Regions from separate parts of the Salinivibrio sp. SS3 genome, predicted to be linked through region 3. Evidence: predicted binding sites of a transcription regulator. Region 3 holds the regulator's gene; each other region holds the start of a gene.
What was found. Region 3 encodes CRP, which controls carbon source genes, mostly activating them, when cyclic AMP is high. Its sites were predicted from a motif close to TGTGANNNNNNTCACA; they were not measured.
Positions count from the first base shown of each region.

Region 1: the regulator CRP is predicted to act here: its motif matches at 2,804-2,819, upstream of BGL48_RS11850 (NupC/NupG family nucleoside CNT transporter).
Region 2: the regulator CRP is predicted to act here: its motif matches at 2,675-2,690, upstream of BGL48_RS12395 (glycogen/starch/alpha-glucan phosphorylase).

Region 1 covers NZ_MEBQ01000042.1:36,961-41,781, forward strand. Annotated here, with positions in the region: gene BGL48_RS11835 (TusE/DsrC/DsvC family sulfur relay protein) at 1-70, opposite strand, end outside; gene BGL48_RS11840 (Bax inhibitor-1/YccA family protein) at 301-969, opposite strand; gene BGL48_RS11845 (NRAMP family divalent metal transporter) at 1,177-2,454, opposite strand; gene BGL48_RS11850 (NupC/NupG family nucleoside CNT transporter) at 3,033-4,241, shown strand; tRNA gene BGL48_RS11855 (tRNA-Ser) at 4,423-4,513, shown strand; partial or broken gene BGL48_RS11860 (transposase) at 4,755-4,821, opposite strand, start outside.
Region 2 covers NZ_MEBQ01000043.1:116,095-120,915, reverse strand. Annotated here, with positions in the region: gene BGL48_RS12395 (glycogen/starch/alpha-glucan phosphorylase) at 88-2,538, opposite strand; gene malT (HTH-type transcriptional regulator MalT) at 3,045-4,821, shown strand, end outside.
Region 3 covers NZ_MEBQ01000012.1:15,200-20,020, reverse strand. Annotated here, with positions in the region: gene astD (succinylglutamate-semialdehyde dehydrogenase) at 1-1,041, shown strand, start outside; gene BGL48_RS06220 (DUF1338 domain-containing protein) at 1,052-1,843, shown strand; gene BGL48_RS06215 (hypothetical protein) at 1,913-2,779, opposite strand; gene crp (cAMP-activated global transcriptional regulator CRP) at 2,910-3,542, opposite strand; gene BGL48_RS06205 (phosphoribulokinase) at 3,792-4,661, opposite strand; gene BGL48_RS06200 (YheU family protein) at 4,718-4,821, opposite strand, start outside.

The sequences.
Region 1 (4,821 bases), on a different contig from region 3:
GCCAATCGTCCACATTTTTTAAATACCCTTGCGCATCCGTCGCAATGGTTTCACCTTCATACACCAGCATAGTCTTACCTTTGTTCGTCATCTGACCGGACGTTATCGCTTTGATTAAGGCTGCAAAGCATAGCGAGCAGGGAGGGCGAGTGCAACTGGCGCTCACTGTGCGGGATGTGGCGCGCCGCACTGAGTGGGCGCGCTTTGCAATCACCCGCTTTTAGGGATAAAAAACGCAGCCATAAAAAAAAGCCGGCGTGTGCCGGCTCTTTGTGTTTGTGACTGACTAAACCTTGGGGCTTAGTCGTCGTTCATAAAGCCAAGAATGCTTAGCATGTGAACGAAGATGTTGAAGATGTTCAAATACAGCGACACGGTGGCGCGGATGTAGTTGGTCTCGCCGCCATTAATGATGTTGCTGGTGTCATACAGAATAAAGGCTGAGAAAATCAGTACCGCGATAGTGCTGATTGCCAGACTCAGCGCTGGGATCTGCAAGAAGATGTTCGCGACCATTGCCACCAGAAGGGCAATCACACCGGCAACCAAGAAACCACCCATGAAAGAGAAGTCTTTCTTAGAGGTAATGGCATACGCCGATAGGCCTAAGAACACCATACCTGTGGTGGCGAGAGCCTGCATCACAATCCCTGGGCCGCTAGACAGGCTCAAGTAGTAGGTCAGCGTTGGGCCTAACGAGGCACCTAAAAGGCCGGTGAACACGAAGGTCCATACAATACCGGCAGAGGAGTTCATGGTGCGTGGTAGCACAAAGAACACGATCGCCAACGCACCTAGGGTCATACCTAGCGACATCATTGGGCCGATGCCGACAGCGATAGCGATAAAGGCCGCGATAGCACTGGTGATCAGTGTCATCGATAGCAGTGCATACGTGTTACGTAGCACTTTGTTTGTAGATAACGCACTCTGCTGTGACTGGCTGTGCGAAACGATACGATCGTTCATAACGTTCTCCCGGTTGGGTTAACAATCCATTTTTATATACGACAGTTATGTGGGCAGTCGTTCACTTTTTCAAGCCGCCCACGTCCTTAACCTAAACCACGACTGGCTTTTATAAAGTCAATAATACCTTATCCACGCCCAACACCGTTGCTGAAGTTGTAAAAGGATGTTAACCCAGCCCCTTAAGCGTGAACAAGGTAAAGTTTGTTACATCAACCACTTCCACCAGACGAATACGGCCAAAAAGCCGAACAAATACACTAATCCGGTGATTGCCAATGCGCGCATCGCTTTGCTCATGGTCACTTCAGGCGGCAAGCGGTGTTTGGTCACCAAAATATAGTTGAGCAATGCAAAGAAAGGCGTGGTGACAAATGCCGCGACCATGGCGAAATCAAGCATGGTCAGCAGTGCGCCGGTCCAAAACGCCACAATCGCCAGTGCCAACACCGAGATCAGCATCATCCAGCCTTGTGCGATACCCGGGGGCGCCTCGGCTTCTGTTTGTTCACGCAACAAGCGTTGTGATTCAGACACCACGCGCGCATAGCCATCAATCACGGTAATGGTGCTGCCAAAAATACAGAAAAAGGCCACCACCGCAATCAAATAGCGCGACCATTCACCAATGGTGGCGGCATACAGGCCCACTAACTGATGCGAAAAGCCAATACCCGATTGCTTTAGTTCAACCCCGCTGCCATGCAGAAGCAAGGCACCGAGTGATAAGAACACAATCGCCAACAGCGCGGTACCGATGTAACCGACGTTAAAATCAAACAGCGCCGCTTTGGCGTTAATCGGATCAGATTGCGCTTTACGCTTGAGCCACACCGAGGTGATGCTAGAAATTTCAATCGGAGCCGGCATCCAACCCATGGTCACCACAATAAAGCCGATGGCGGCGACAGACCAAATCGAGGGTGCATTGAAGTTGGGTTCAACCGCGACAGGATTCCCCACGGCAATCGTCACTGCCACCAAGGTGGCGCAAGTCAGCGTCGCCATGATCACTTTTGATAAGGTATCCAGCGCTTTGTAATGTCCCGCAATCAAGATGACTAAGCAGGTAGCCACAATAATGCTCGAGAGCACCGTCAGTGAGAGATCAAACGGCACAAAATAGCTGAGCAAGCTGGCACTAAATAAGGTCAAGGCCGCGGTGTTAATCACCCCAGATACGGCACTCAGTGCGACAAACAGCCACAGGTAAGGGCGACCTAAACGCGCATAGCCCTCGACCAAGGTTTCACCGGTTCCCGCAGTATATTGTACGCCTGCTCGAAAAAAGGGGTATTTAAACAAGTTAACGAGCAGGATCAATGCCGCAAGCTGCCAGCCATAAATGGCTCCGGCTTTGGTTGAAGCAACAAGGTGAGAGCCGCCTACAGCTGCCGCGGCCATCATGATTCCTGGCCCCAATGCGCGTAGACGTTGCATCACCGACAAGCTAGGTCCTGTCTGATGCGAAGAGACGGTTTGCATGTGTGTTTCCTTTATTGTGGTTGCGTTGTTGTGTTTGCTTTGTTGTATTTTTTAGCGCTATTGCTTTTGTTTTTTCCATTGAGGCTTATTTTTATCACTTTACCTTCAATAATTTTGTCAATAGCCACCCATGAATATCATATGAGCCAAACGAGTCAACCAATCTTGCCAAATTTGTTAAACGTAGGCGTGATGCCGAGTGTGAATGATAGACACTGACAACGTGACACAAAAAGAGAGGGATAAACATCCGACCATTGTCTGAGGGACAAGACAAAGCCAAAAGGGCCGTTTGCAATGGTCAACAACCACTCAATAAGTGTGATCGAGCGTCAAATTATGCTGGAAATGAGAGCTTAATCACAATAGAATGCTCGCCCAACATGTGCTCTTTGCACAGCGATAGCCAAAGAGTGACTGTGTCGCGATTCGCGGCTGAAGAAAAAGCGTCCAAGGTCGGGCCCACCTTCACCGAACCCGCGGTACGATGTAACGCATGATGGAACCTCTTGCCACCCCGGCAGCGTGTCGTACTCATCCGTACCGCAAGTGCAACACAACGGCAAGGTAATCTATTTATGCAACTTCTCTATAGTGCGGCAGGTCTGGTCGCTCTGTTTCTGTGCGCGTGCGCATTTTCCACCAATCGCAAAGCCATCAACTGGCGAACAGTGCTAGGCGCGTTTGGCTTGCAAGCTGGGTTTGCTGCCCTGGTGCTCTATATTCCCTTTGGTCAAGCCATGCTTGGGGCAATGAGTAATGGCGCGGCTAAACTACTCTCATTTGCCAACGAAGGCATCGAGTTTGTGTTTGGGCCACTGGCGAACGATGGGTTTATTTTCGCTGTTAAAGTACTGCCGTTAATCATTTTTATCAGTGCGCTGATTTCTCTCCTTTATCATCTCGGCATCATGCAGTGGGTTATTAAACTCCTCGGCGGCGGCATACAGCGATTACTCGGCACCAGCCGCGCAGAATCCTTGGTCGCGACCAGCAACATCTTTCTTTCTCAGGGCGAATCTCCTTTGGTAGTTCGCCCTTTTCTTAGCAAAATGACCCGCTCTGAACTCTTCGCCGTTATGGTCGGCGGCATGGCCTCGGTGGCCGGCAGTGTGTTAGGCGGATATGCGGCGATGGGTGTGGATTTGAAATATCTGATTGCTGCCAGCTTTATGGCCGCACCGGGCGGGCTATTGATGGCCAAAATCATCGTCCCTGAGACGGAAACACCGGCGGAGCAAAACCAGGTTGAAATCAGCGATAGCGATCAAGCGAACGCGATTGACGCCTTAGCCAGCGGCGCGATGAACGGTATGAAAGTCGCGGTGGCCGTCGGCACCATGCTAGTGGCCTTTATCAGCGTGATTGCGATGCTAAACGCTGGGCTCGGGAGTATTGGTGAGCTGTTTGAGCTCGAAGGCTTAAGCCTAGAAACCCTGTTCGGCTATTTATTCTCACCCCTAGCATTGCTTACTGGTGTGCCGGTGCACGAAGTGTTTGCCGTCGGCAACCTGTTAGGGCAGAAAATCGCACTCAACGAGTTTGTGGCCTTCTTATCCTTTGCCGATATCAAAGCGAACTTGTCGGTGCAAAGCCAGGTGATTGTGACTTTTGCCTTGTGTGGCTTTGCCAACATTGGCTCAATTGCCATTCAACTGGGCTCTATTGGTGCGATGGTGCCCGAACGCCGCAAAGATGTGGCAAGCTTGGGCGTGCGCGCAGTGATTGCCGCCACCTTTGCCAACCTAATGAGTGCGGCACTGGCGGGTATTTTTATCGCGCTATAATTACTGCGCGGTAAAGAGACTCAGCTAACGTCTCTCAGTTAAAAGCAGGGCGGTTGGCGGCAAGCTAATCGCTTTTTGCTACCAATATCGCCAACCTGATCACGGCTTGAGCGAGCAGACAAAAAGCGGCAAATAAAGGGTTTACAAGCCACAGCGAACCCAATATTATACGCCGCGTTCCGGAGAGATGGCTGAGTGGTTGAAAGCACCGGTCTTGAAAACCGGCAAGGGTTAATAGCCCTTCTAGGGTTCAAATCCCTATCTCTCCGCCACATACCGAAAAGCCGCTGCCCAGTCAGCGGCTTTTTTGCGTTTATCCCCCCCCACAAACTCCCAAACCCTGACCGCGCCAACATTTTAGACCCCTTTGCCTAAACACACTGCCCAGCATCTGATAACCTAGCCCGCAAAAAATCGCCCTGTAAGGCCTTTTGGACGCCGCCAACCAAAGGGCGGTAGCGTGGGCGCTAGAGCGCATTCCACTAAACTGCCAAGCTGTATATTTACGGCTCTTCATCGTTCATGGTGGAAAGTCATATCAAGTCCCCCAAAATAGAACAGTATCGCTGTCTTGAACCGT
Region 2 (4,821 bases), on a different contig from region 3:
TTTATTGGGCAATATTGTTGTCATCATTGTTAGGTGGCAAGGCTCATTCCTTGCCACCGATGAGGTTGTTAACCCGTTATATTGCAATTAGCGCTTAATCGCTTCTAACTGCCAAATGTTATTAACGTAATCGCGAATTGAGCGGTCTGAGCTAAACTTACCGACCAGCGCGGTGTTCAGAATCGCTTTACGTGCCCATTGCGACGCGTCACGGTAATCACGGTCAATGTCATTGTGTGCGCGCACGTAATCGGCAAAGTCAGCCAAACACAGGTACGGGTCGCCGCTACCCATGACACTGTCAAAGACAGGGCGCAACGCCCCAGGCTGACCTGGCGTAAACGTCTCATCCAACAGACTATCCAAGGCGGCCTTCAATAGAGGCTGGCTATGATAGACCGCTTCAGGCTGATAGCCTTTTTTGCGCAACGCCGTGACGCCATCGACATCAAGACCAAAGATATAGATGTTGTCGTCACCCACTTCTTCACGGATTTCCACGTTCGCGCCATCCATGGTGCCAATGGTGAGCGCGCCGTTGAGTGCCATTTTCATGTTACCCGTGCCAGACGCTTCTTTACCGGCCATAGAAATCTGCTCAGACACATCGGCAGCAGGAATAATGATTTCCGCCATACTGACACGATAATCAGGAATAAATACCACTTTGAGCTTGTCACCGACCCGTGGATCATTATTAATGGTTTCAGCGACCTTATTAATTGCATAGATGATCGATTTTGCTAATTCATAGCCAGGCGCGGCTTTCGCGGCAAAAAAGACCACTCGTGGCGCCATGTCAAAGTCTGGCTCGTTAAGCAAACGCTGATAGAGCGAAATCACATGCAATAGATTCAAGTGCTGACGCTTATATTCATGCAGACGCTTAATTTGTACATCAAAAATCGCATCGGTATTGAGGGTAATATCGAGGTGCTCTTTAACCCATCCCGCCAAACGCTGCTTGTTGCGCTTTTTGACATCCATGAATATCTTTTGAAACGCAGTATCATCGGCGTATTGAGCAATCTGCTCGAGTTGCTCTAATTGCGCTGGCCACTGCTCACCGATTTTTTCACTGATCAAGTTGGACAAGTCAGGGTTACAGAACTTCAACCAGCGACGCGGTGTAATGCCATTGGTCACATTTTGAATGCGGCCCGGATATAGCGCATCAAATTCTGGGAATAAATCACGCTTAACTAACTGAGAGTGCAACGCCGCAACGCCATTTACCGCATAAGAGCCAACCACACATAGATTCGCCATACGCACCATGCGCTCACCTTTGTCGTCAATCACTGACAACACCTGCTTTTTCGCCACATCGCCGGGCCACTTCGCTTCTACCTCTTGCATGAAGCGATGGTTAATCTCAAAAATGATCTCCATATGACGCGGCAGCAAGCGCGCAATCAACGCCTCACTCCAGGTTTCCAGCGCTTCGGGCAGTAAGGTGTGGTTAGTGTAAGCAAAAGTACGACTGGCGATTGACCACGCCTCATCCCAGCCCAGACGATAATCATCCAGCAATACGCGCATCAGCTCAGGAATCGCGATGGTGGGGTGGGTGTCGTTTAATTGAATGGTTTCATACTCTGGCAACGCCGCTAGAGCATGACCAGCCTCTAGGTGACGACGGAGGATATCTGCGACCGAGGCGGCACTGTGGAAGTACTGCTGCATCAAGCGCAGCGTTTTACCTGCGTCGTGGTTATCGTTCGGGTACAAGACTTTGGTCAAATTACCCGCATCGATATCAGCTTGCTGCGCATGGGTGTAGTCGCCTGCATTAAAAGCATCAAGCGCGAACGGTGTCAGTGCTCGACCTTCCCACAAACGCAATGGGTAAACGGTGTTGCTTTGGTAACCGACAATGGGTAAGTCCCAAGGCATTGCCTGGATTTTCAAGCTCGGCACCCATTGACGATAGGTATGCCCTGCTTCTTCAACGACCTCAACATGGCCATAAAAGCCGATAATTTGGGATAATTCAGGACGTACCAGTTCCCATGGGTAGCCTTCCGGTTCGCGCCACGCATCAGGTGCCTCTTGCTGCGCCCCTTCATGAAAAGACTGACGGAAAAGCCCATATTCATAATGTAATCCGTAACCCACTGCTGGATACTGCTGTGCCGCCAAAGAGTCCATAAAACAGGCCGCCAGACGTCCCAAGCCGCCATTACCCAGAGACGGATCACGCTCTTGTTCGAGTAAATCCGTTAACCCAAGCCCAAGCTCACTCACGGCATCGGCGATAGCATCGTACAAGCCCATGCTAATGAGGTTGTTCCCGGTTAAACGACCAATCAAAAACTCGAGGGATAAATAGTTAACACTTTTCGCTTGTTTAATGGCTTGATCGTGTTCAGTGGCCACCAAGTCACTCGTCGTGTGTTCGGCTAATGCACGGCCAAGCGCGAGGTACCAGTCACGCAGTTGAGCAGTATCTGGTGCGTGACCTAGCTGGGTTAAGTGTTGAACCATACTGATTTTAAACGCACTTTTATCAAACGCATGTTGCTGTTTTGGTGTCATGTCGTTGCTCTCGATAATGGAATGAAACCTTGATGGTTAGTCATCCTGCCCAACCCGAGCACGGCAAACATCCTCCCACGTCGTTCTCATCAAAGGAGGAGACCATAGGGCGTAGAGAGCCAGGTCACACATCAACAGTGAGCGGGCTCTCATCAAAATGAAGCACAGCCCACTGACTGGTGATCTTCATCACGCTATGAGACAAAAGCCTGTCTAAGCCGGCGATGAAAAAAACCGTCTAGCCTTTGGTGATTTTTGTGCGCTAGCGCAAATTAAACCCTTACAAACCAACATCAATGTGTACACCGACGATAAAAAAAGCCAAGAACAAGGCAATTAAGTGATATATATCACAATTATAAGGCGTAGTTGCACTAAATTAGGGCACCCGTTAAGAGATCAGGGATAGATCATAGTTTGTGTCTTTGAAGTTACATACACTGCAATCAGGACAGAGGTGCGCACCAAAGATGACGCACCGCATTTGTAGTGAAGGACAGTGTCTTATGTGGATCCCATCAAAGCTGACTCGGCCTGGACGGCTTTATAACGCGATATTGCGCCCGCGAGTGCTCGATATTTTACAACAAGCCCCCCACTATAAGCTGGTGCTGTTTCGCTCTCCGGCCGGTTATGGCAAAACCACCATGGCTGCCCAGTGGCTCGCCGATCAACCCAATGTCGGTTGGTTTAGCATTGATGACAGTGATAACGACAGCTTTCGCTTCATAAACTATTTATTACAAGCGTTGCACCAAGCCACCCAAGAAGGCTGCGCTAATACGATAAAACTGGCGGAAAAACGCCAATTCTCATCACTTCGTGCGCTCTTGTCTGATGTTTTTGCCGAACTGGCCGGGTTTCACGCCAGCAGCTATTTGGTGCTGGACGACTATCAACTAGTTGATAACGAAGAAATCCATGAAGCGATGCGCTTTTTCATCAAGCACATGCCAGAGAACCTCACGTTAGTGGTGACGTCACGCGCTAACCCACCACTGGGCACCGCGAACTTACGCGTGCGAGACCTGATGATCGAGATAGGCAACGAGCTTCTCGCGTTCGATAACGAAGAGACAACCCGGTTTTTCAACCAACGTATCGACGATGGCGTCGATGAATCGACCGCAAATGCCTTATGTACCTACGTCGAAGGTTGGCCATCCGCGCTGCAACTGATCGCCATTCAAGCGCAGCACCAAAAACGCACGCTAATGCAAAGCGCCGCCTCGTGTGCAGAATTCAACCATGCCCATCTTTGGGACTATCTAGCGGAAGAAGTTTTCGACTTGCTTGACACGGAGACACGTCAGTTTCTGATGAAAGTCTCAGTGTTAGAAATGTTCAATGATGAACTGGTTTTCGCCTTGACCGAGCGAGAAGACGCCCTGGGCATGCTTGAGTCACTGAATCGCTATGGTTTGTTTATCTATGCGCTGGAGGGGGATAACAATTGGTTCCGGTTTCACCATTTATTCGCGGAGTTTTTGGCCCACGAGCGCCAAGCCAGGATCCCCCACCAGCAACAAACCTTGCATCGACACGCGGCACTGGCTTGGCTAAAGCTGCAGTCCCCTCATCAAGCCTTGCGCCACGCACGCTATGCCAAAGACGATGCGTTGCTGGCCGATATCCTCAATCAACACGGCTGGCGTATGTTCAATCGTGGCGAACTATCCACACTCGAATCCGCGATTATCAAGCTCAGTGATGAGCTTTTATACCAATACCCCAATTTGAGCTTACTGCGTGCTTGGTTAGCACAAAGCCAACATAGGTATCACGAAGTTGGCGAGTTATTGGCCAGTGCCGAAAAGGCGTATCAAGCCCGCGACATTCCACTGGATATTGATTACCAAGGCAATGCCAATGCCCTGCTTGCCCAAGTAGCCATTAATGCGAATGAGCCTGAGCAAGCGATGCAGCTGGCAGAAAAAGCACTCGAGCAACTCGATAGCGCCAATTACCGAGGACGTATTGTCGCGACTTCCGTGGTTGGCGAGGTGAATCATGTGCTCGGCGAACTGGATCGCGCTTTATCCATGATGCAACAAACGGAAAAGTTAGCGCGCCAGCATCAGGTATATCACCAAGCGCTGTGGGCCATTTTACAGCAAAGTGAAATTCTCCTGGCACAAGGCTATGTGCAAGCCGCGTTTGAGTTGCTCGACAGCGCCGATCAGCTCATTGAAGATCAGCAATTGCATCAAGTTCCTTTACATGAATTTGCTCTACGGCTTCGCGCCCAAATACTCTGGTGTTGGAACCGTCTGGATGAAGCTG
Region 3 (4,821 bases):
CCGTACAACTTCCCGGGTCATCTGCCCAATGGCCACATTGTTCCCGCATTACTGGCCGGTAATAGTGTGGTGTTTAAACCCTCAGAGCTAACGCCAAAAGTGGCGGAGAAAACGCTGGAATATTGGGTAGAGGCGGGGCTGCCGCATGGCCTTATCAATTTGGTGCAAGGTGGCCGTCATACCGGTGAGGCACTGGCGCAAGCCCGAGGCATTGATGGTTTGTTGTTTACCGGTAGCGCCAATACCGGCCATATCCTCCATCGCCAGTTCGCCGGTCAGCCCGATAAGATGCTGGCGCTAGAAATGGGGGGAAATAATCCCTTAGTGGTCAGTGATCAGTTTGGTGATTTAGACGCCACCGTCTATACCATCATTCAGTCCGCGTATCTCAGTGCGGGGCAACGTTGCACCTGTGCACGCCGCCTGCTGCTGCCTGAGGGAGAAGTGGGTGACAAGATCTTAACGCGCCTAGCACAATGGACAAAAACCGTGCGAGTGGGCGGCCAGTTTGATGATCCGGCCCCGTTTATGGGCGCACAGATCTCAGTGGCAGCGGCGGAAGGTATTTTGGCCACACAGCAAAAGTTGGTCGACCTCGGCGCGAAGCCGGTGATTGAGTGTGAACATCAGCATGATGCGGTGATCTCGCCAGGGATCTTGGATGTCAGTGGTATCCAAGACTTGCCGGATGAAGAGTATTTTGGTCCGCTGCTGCAAGTGCAGCGCTATCAGGATATGGCCGATGCGGTGACCAAAGCTAATGACACCCGTTATGGGTTGTCTGCTGGGCTCATCAGTGAAGACGATGGGGAATGGCAATATTTCCTTGACCATATTCGTGCCGGGATTGTGAACCGCAACCGTCAATTGACCGGAGCCAGTGGCGATGCACCCTTTGGTGGGCCAGGCGCGTCGGGGAACTTACGCCCTAGCGCGTATTATGCGGCAGACTATTGTGCTTATCCCATGGCCTCCATGGAGGGCGAGCAGGTAGTGCTGCCCGAGACGTTCGCCCCCGGTATACCGACGCAACAGGACTAAGGAGAGCAACATGGACAGTGGCCAAGCGTTATTCGACAAACTGTGGCAGGACTACATCAACCGCCTGTGCCCATCAGCACACAAGGTGCATGCCTTGTTAGAAGAAGGGCAGCCTTTGATCAATGATCATATTGCCTTGCGGACATTTGGATTACCCAAGGTTGGGCTTGAGGTATTGGCGCGCCCCTTCCTGGCGTTAGGCTATCAGCAAAAAGGGGACTATACCTTTGAAGCGAAAAAGCTCAACGCCTGCCATTTTGAGCACCCCGATCCTCTGATGCCAAAAGTCTTTATTAGTGAGTTGATGGTTGAGCAATGCTCGCCCGCGCTTCAGGCGATTGTTGAGAAGCTGGTGGCACAAGTTGATGCGTCGTCACTCACAGGGAGTGACTTTCTCCATCAGGGTCGCTTGTGGGATCTTGACTGGGCAACCTATCAAACACTTGCCGAAGAGAGTGAATATGCGTCTTGGGTGGCGGCACACGGTTATGGTGCCAACCATTTTACCGTGAGTGTGAATCAGCTGAATGCGCATGATGATTGCCTCTCGGTGAATAACCGATTGCGCGACAATGGCTTTGCGATTAACGAGTCAGGCGGGGAAGTCAAAGGTGACGCGTCGGTGTATCTGGAGCAATCCTCCACCATGGCAGATCGCGTGCCAGTTGCTTTTTCTGATGACACGCAAACCATCCCGGGTGGTTTTTATGAGTTTGCTAAGCGTTATGTTCTGCCCAATGGTGAGCTTTACCAAGGTTTTGTGGCTGCCTCGGCAGACAAAATCTTTGAAAGCACCCATTAGTGCGTCGCGCATCGCTTAATCGACATCATAGGAAAAAGGGAGCGTGTACTATGCTCCCTTTTTTATCGTCTATTGAGCCTCGATATCGAGCCAATACGTGTCTGGAATGGCTTGTGTTTCGTTGCTTAAATGCGGGTTATCGACCCGGATCACGGTGCGTTCACCAATGTTGGCTTTTTCAAACGTTTCTTTGACCAGCGGAGCGTTGTTGAAAAACTCAATAAATGATCCGTCTTGGTATGCCGCTTCAAAAGCACCATTCAACATGTCGGCGACGTCAGCATGTTGCGGAGACACAAACAGGAACATCGGGAAGCGATAGATCAGCATCAGATGCGGGTCAACTAACAGATTACCGTATTGTGGCCGCTCGGCTAATTCACTAAAAGGCTCAATCAAGGCACGCGGGAAGAGATCAGCACGACCTGTATCAACCACTTTGAAAATATTTTCAAAGCTCGATATTTCGCGTACGCGAAATCCCGCTGAGTTGAGCACCTTGACGTCGGCCCAGCCCTGTCCCTGAATCATAGTAAGAGACTGCAAATCACCCGCGCTACTTATCTGAGCGAGTTGGGGCTCCGTGGCTTGGTTGGTAATAAACAGGCGATGGCCGAGTAGACCACGAAACACGGGATAGCGAATGGGGATCAGTTCAGATTCCAGCGTGCGGTCGGCACCCAGCCAGTCGATAGTGAGCTTGCCTTGCTTGAGCATTTCCACCTTACGAGACTGAGAGCCAATTTGGCCGTCAAAAGCTTGCAAGGTGACAGGCTCTCCTGATTTTTCGGCAAGAAACTCAATCAGCTCAATGGCATAGAGATCAAGCGCCGACCCAGCGCGTGGCTCGGGGTGCACAATTGTGGTATTGGACACGGCATGGGCTGAAAACACAGAGAGCGCCAAGGCGGTGAGAGAAACCATGAGTTTTTTCATAAACGATACCTTGTTAGTTTTATGTTAACCATATCGTTTTGAGTGTAGAAGTTATCCAGACGCTTGCCAGAAAGCGGAGATAAAAAAACCGACGCCAGGGCGTCGGTTGGTGATACAGAGAGCGGCGCAATTAGCGTGTGCCGTATACCACGATGGTTTTACCGTGTGCGGAAATGAGGTTTTGCTCTTCCAGCATTTTGAGGATACGTCCCACGGTTTCACGCGAACAGCCGACGATTTGGCCAATTTCCTGACGGGTGATCTTAATTTGCATACCATCAGGGTGAGTCATGGCATCCGGCTGTTTAGCCAAGTTCAACAAGGTTTGCGCGATGCGGCCTGTGACGTCCAGGAAGGCGAGATCCCCGACCTTTTGGCTCGTTACCTGCAAACGACGCGCCATTTGTGAAGACAGGCGCATTAAGATGTCAGGATTCACTTGAATGAGCTGGCGGAACTTCTTAAACGAAATTTCTGCCACTTCACACGGTGATTTAGCGCGCACCCAAGCAGTGCGCTCCTGGTCTTCTTCGAAAAGTCCGAGCTCACCAATGAAGTCACCTTGGTTAAGGTAAGACAGGATCATTTCCTTGCCTTCTTCATCTTTGATCAGTACGGCCACAGACCCTTTCACGATGTAATACAAGGTCTCCGCCTTCTCACCTGCATGGATAAGCGTGCTTTTAGACGGATACTTATGAATATGACAATGTGAAAGGAACCACTCGAGTGTAGGGTCTGTTTGAGGTTTTCCTGGAACCATATAACTTATTTCCTCTGCATGTGTTGCCCGGCAACAACGTCCTATCTTTGTCTGAGGGGTAACCCATCAGATCATTGCACAGAATACGAAGTCTGAACGCGGGCTACAAGCTCACTGTATGTTAACAAGAGTGTATCTTTTTTTGTTGGTGATTTCTTGATTTTGATCTAGGCCAACCGCCTAAAAATCTGGCAAAAACGTGGCTAAGATCACGGCTTGAGAAGTAATACATCATGGATGCGCTACGCCTTAGCCAATCTTGCCTTTTTCTATCAATTGTTGGATCAATGGACGGATGATCAATTCCATCGCAAAGCCCATTTTTCCTCCCGGCACCACTAAGGTGTTATGCCGTGACATAAACGACCCGGTGATCATTTGCAACAGATAAGGGAAGTCGACGTTTTTCATTCCACGAAAGCGGATCACCACAAAACTTTCATCCAAAGACGGGATACCTTTGGCATTTAATGGGTTTGAGGTATCTACCGTCGGCACGCGTTGAAAGTTGATATGGGTGCGAGAAAACTGCGGGGTGATGTAGTGCAGGTAATCATCCATTGAGCGCACAATCGAGTCGGTCACCGCCTCACGAGAGTGGCCTCTATCGCGCGTATCGCGGACAAATTTTTGAATCCACTCTAGGTTGACGATCGGCACCATTCCAATCAAGAGATCGACATGCTGTGCAACATTGACATCACCATCGACCACCCCGCCGTGCAGTCCCTCGTAAAACAATACATTGGTATTGTCGGCTAAGTCTTGCCATGGCGTGAAGGTGCCAGGCATTTGGTTATAGGGCACCGCTTCATCAAAGGTATGTAAATAGCGGCGATATTTCCCGGTGCCTTGCTCACCATACTCACGGAAAAACTGCTCGAGCCGCGGGAAATCGTTGGCCGTGGGGCCAAAGTAGCTGATATGTTTGCCTTGTTCACGTGCTTTACGGATCTCGACGTCCATTTCAGGACGGGTAAAGCGATGAAAGCTATCCCCTTCTAGCCAGGCCGCTTTGATGTTCATCATCTGGAACATCTTTCGGAAGGCTTCCGAGGTGGTGGTGGTACCGGCTCCTGATGAGCCGGTGACCGCAATAATAGGATGTTTAGCCGACATGACGCGCCCTGTCATTCAGTCTGAATTTGTATCGCGATACGGCGTGTACTGCGATGCTAAGAGCCGAGTGCTGTTTTACGACGAATATCCACTGTCTCGTGCAACTCGGAATATACAATCACGGCGTCCCCGGATTGCAATTGTTGGCGAACATCATCCA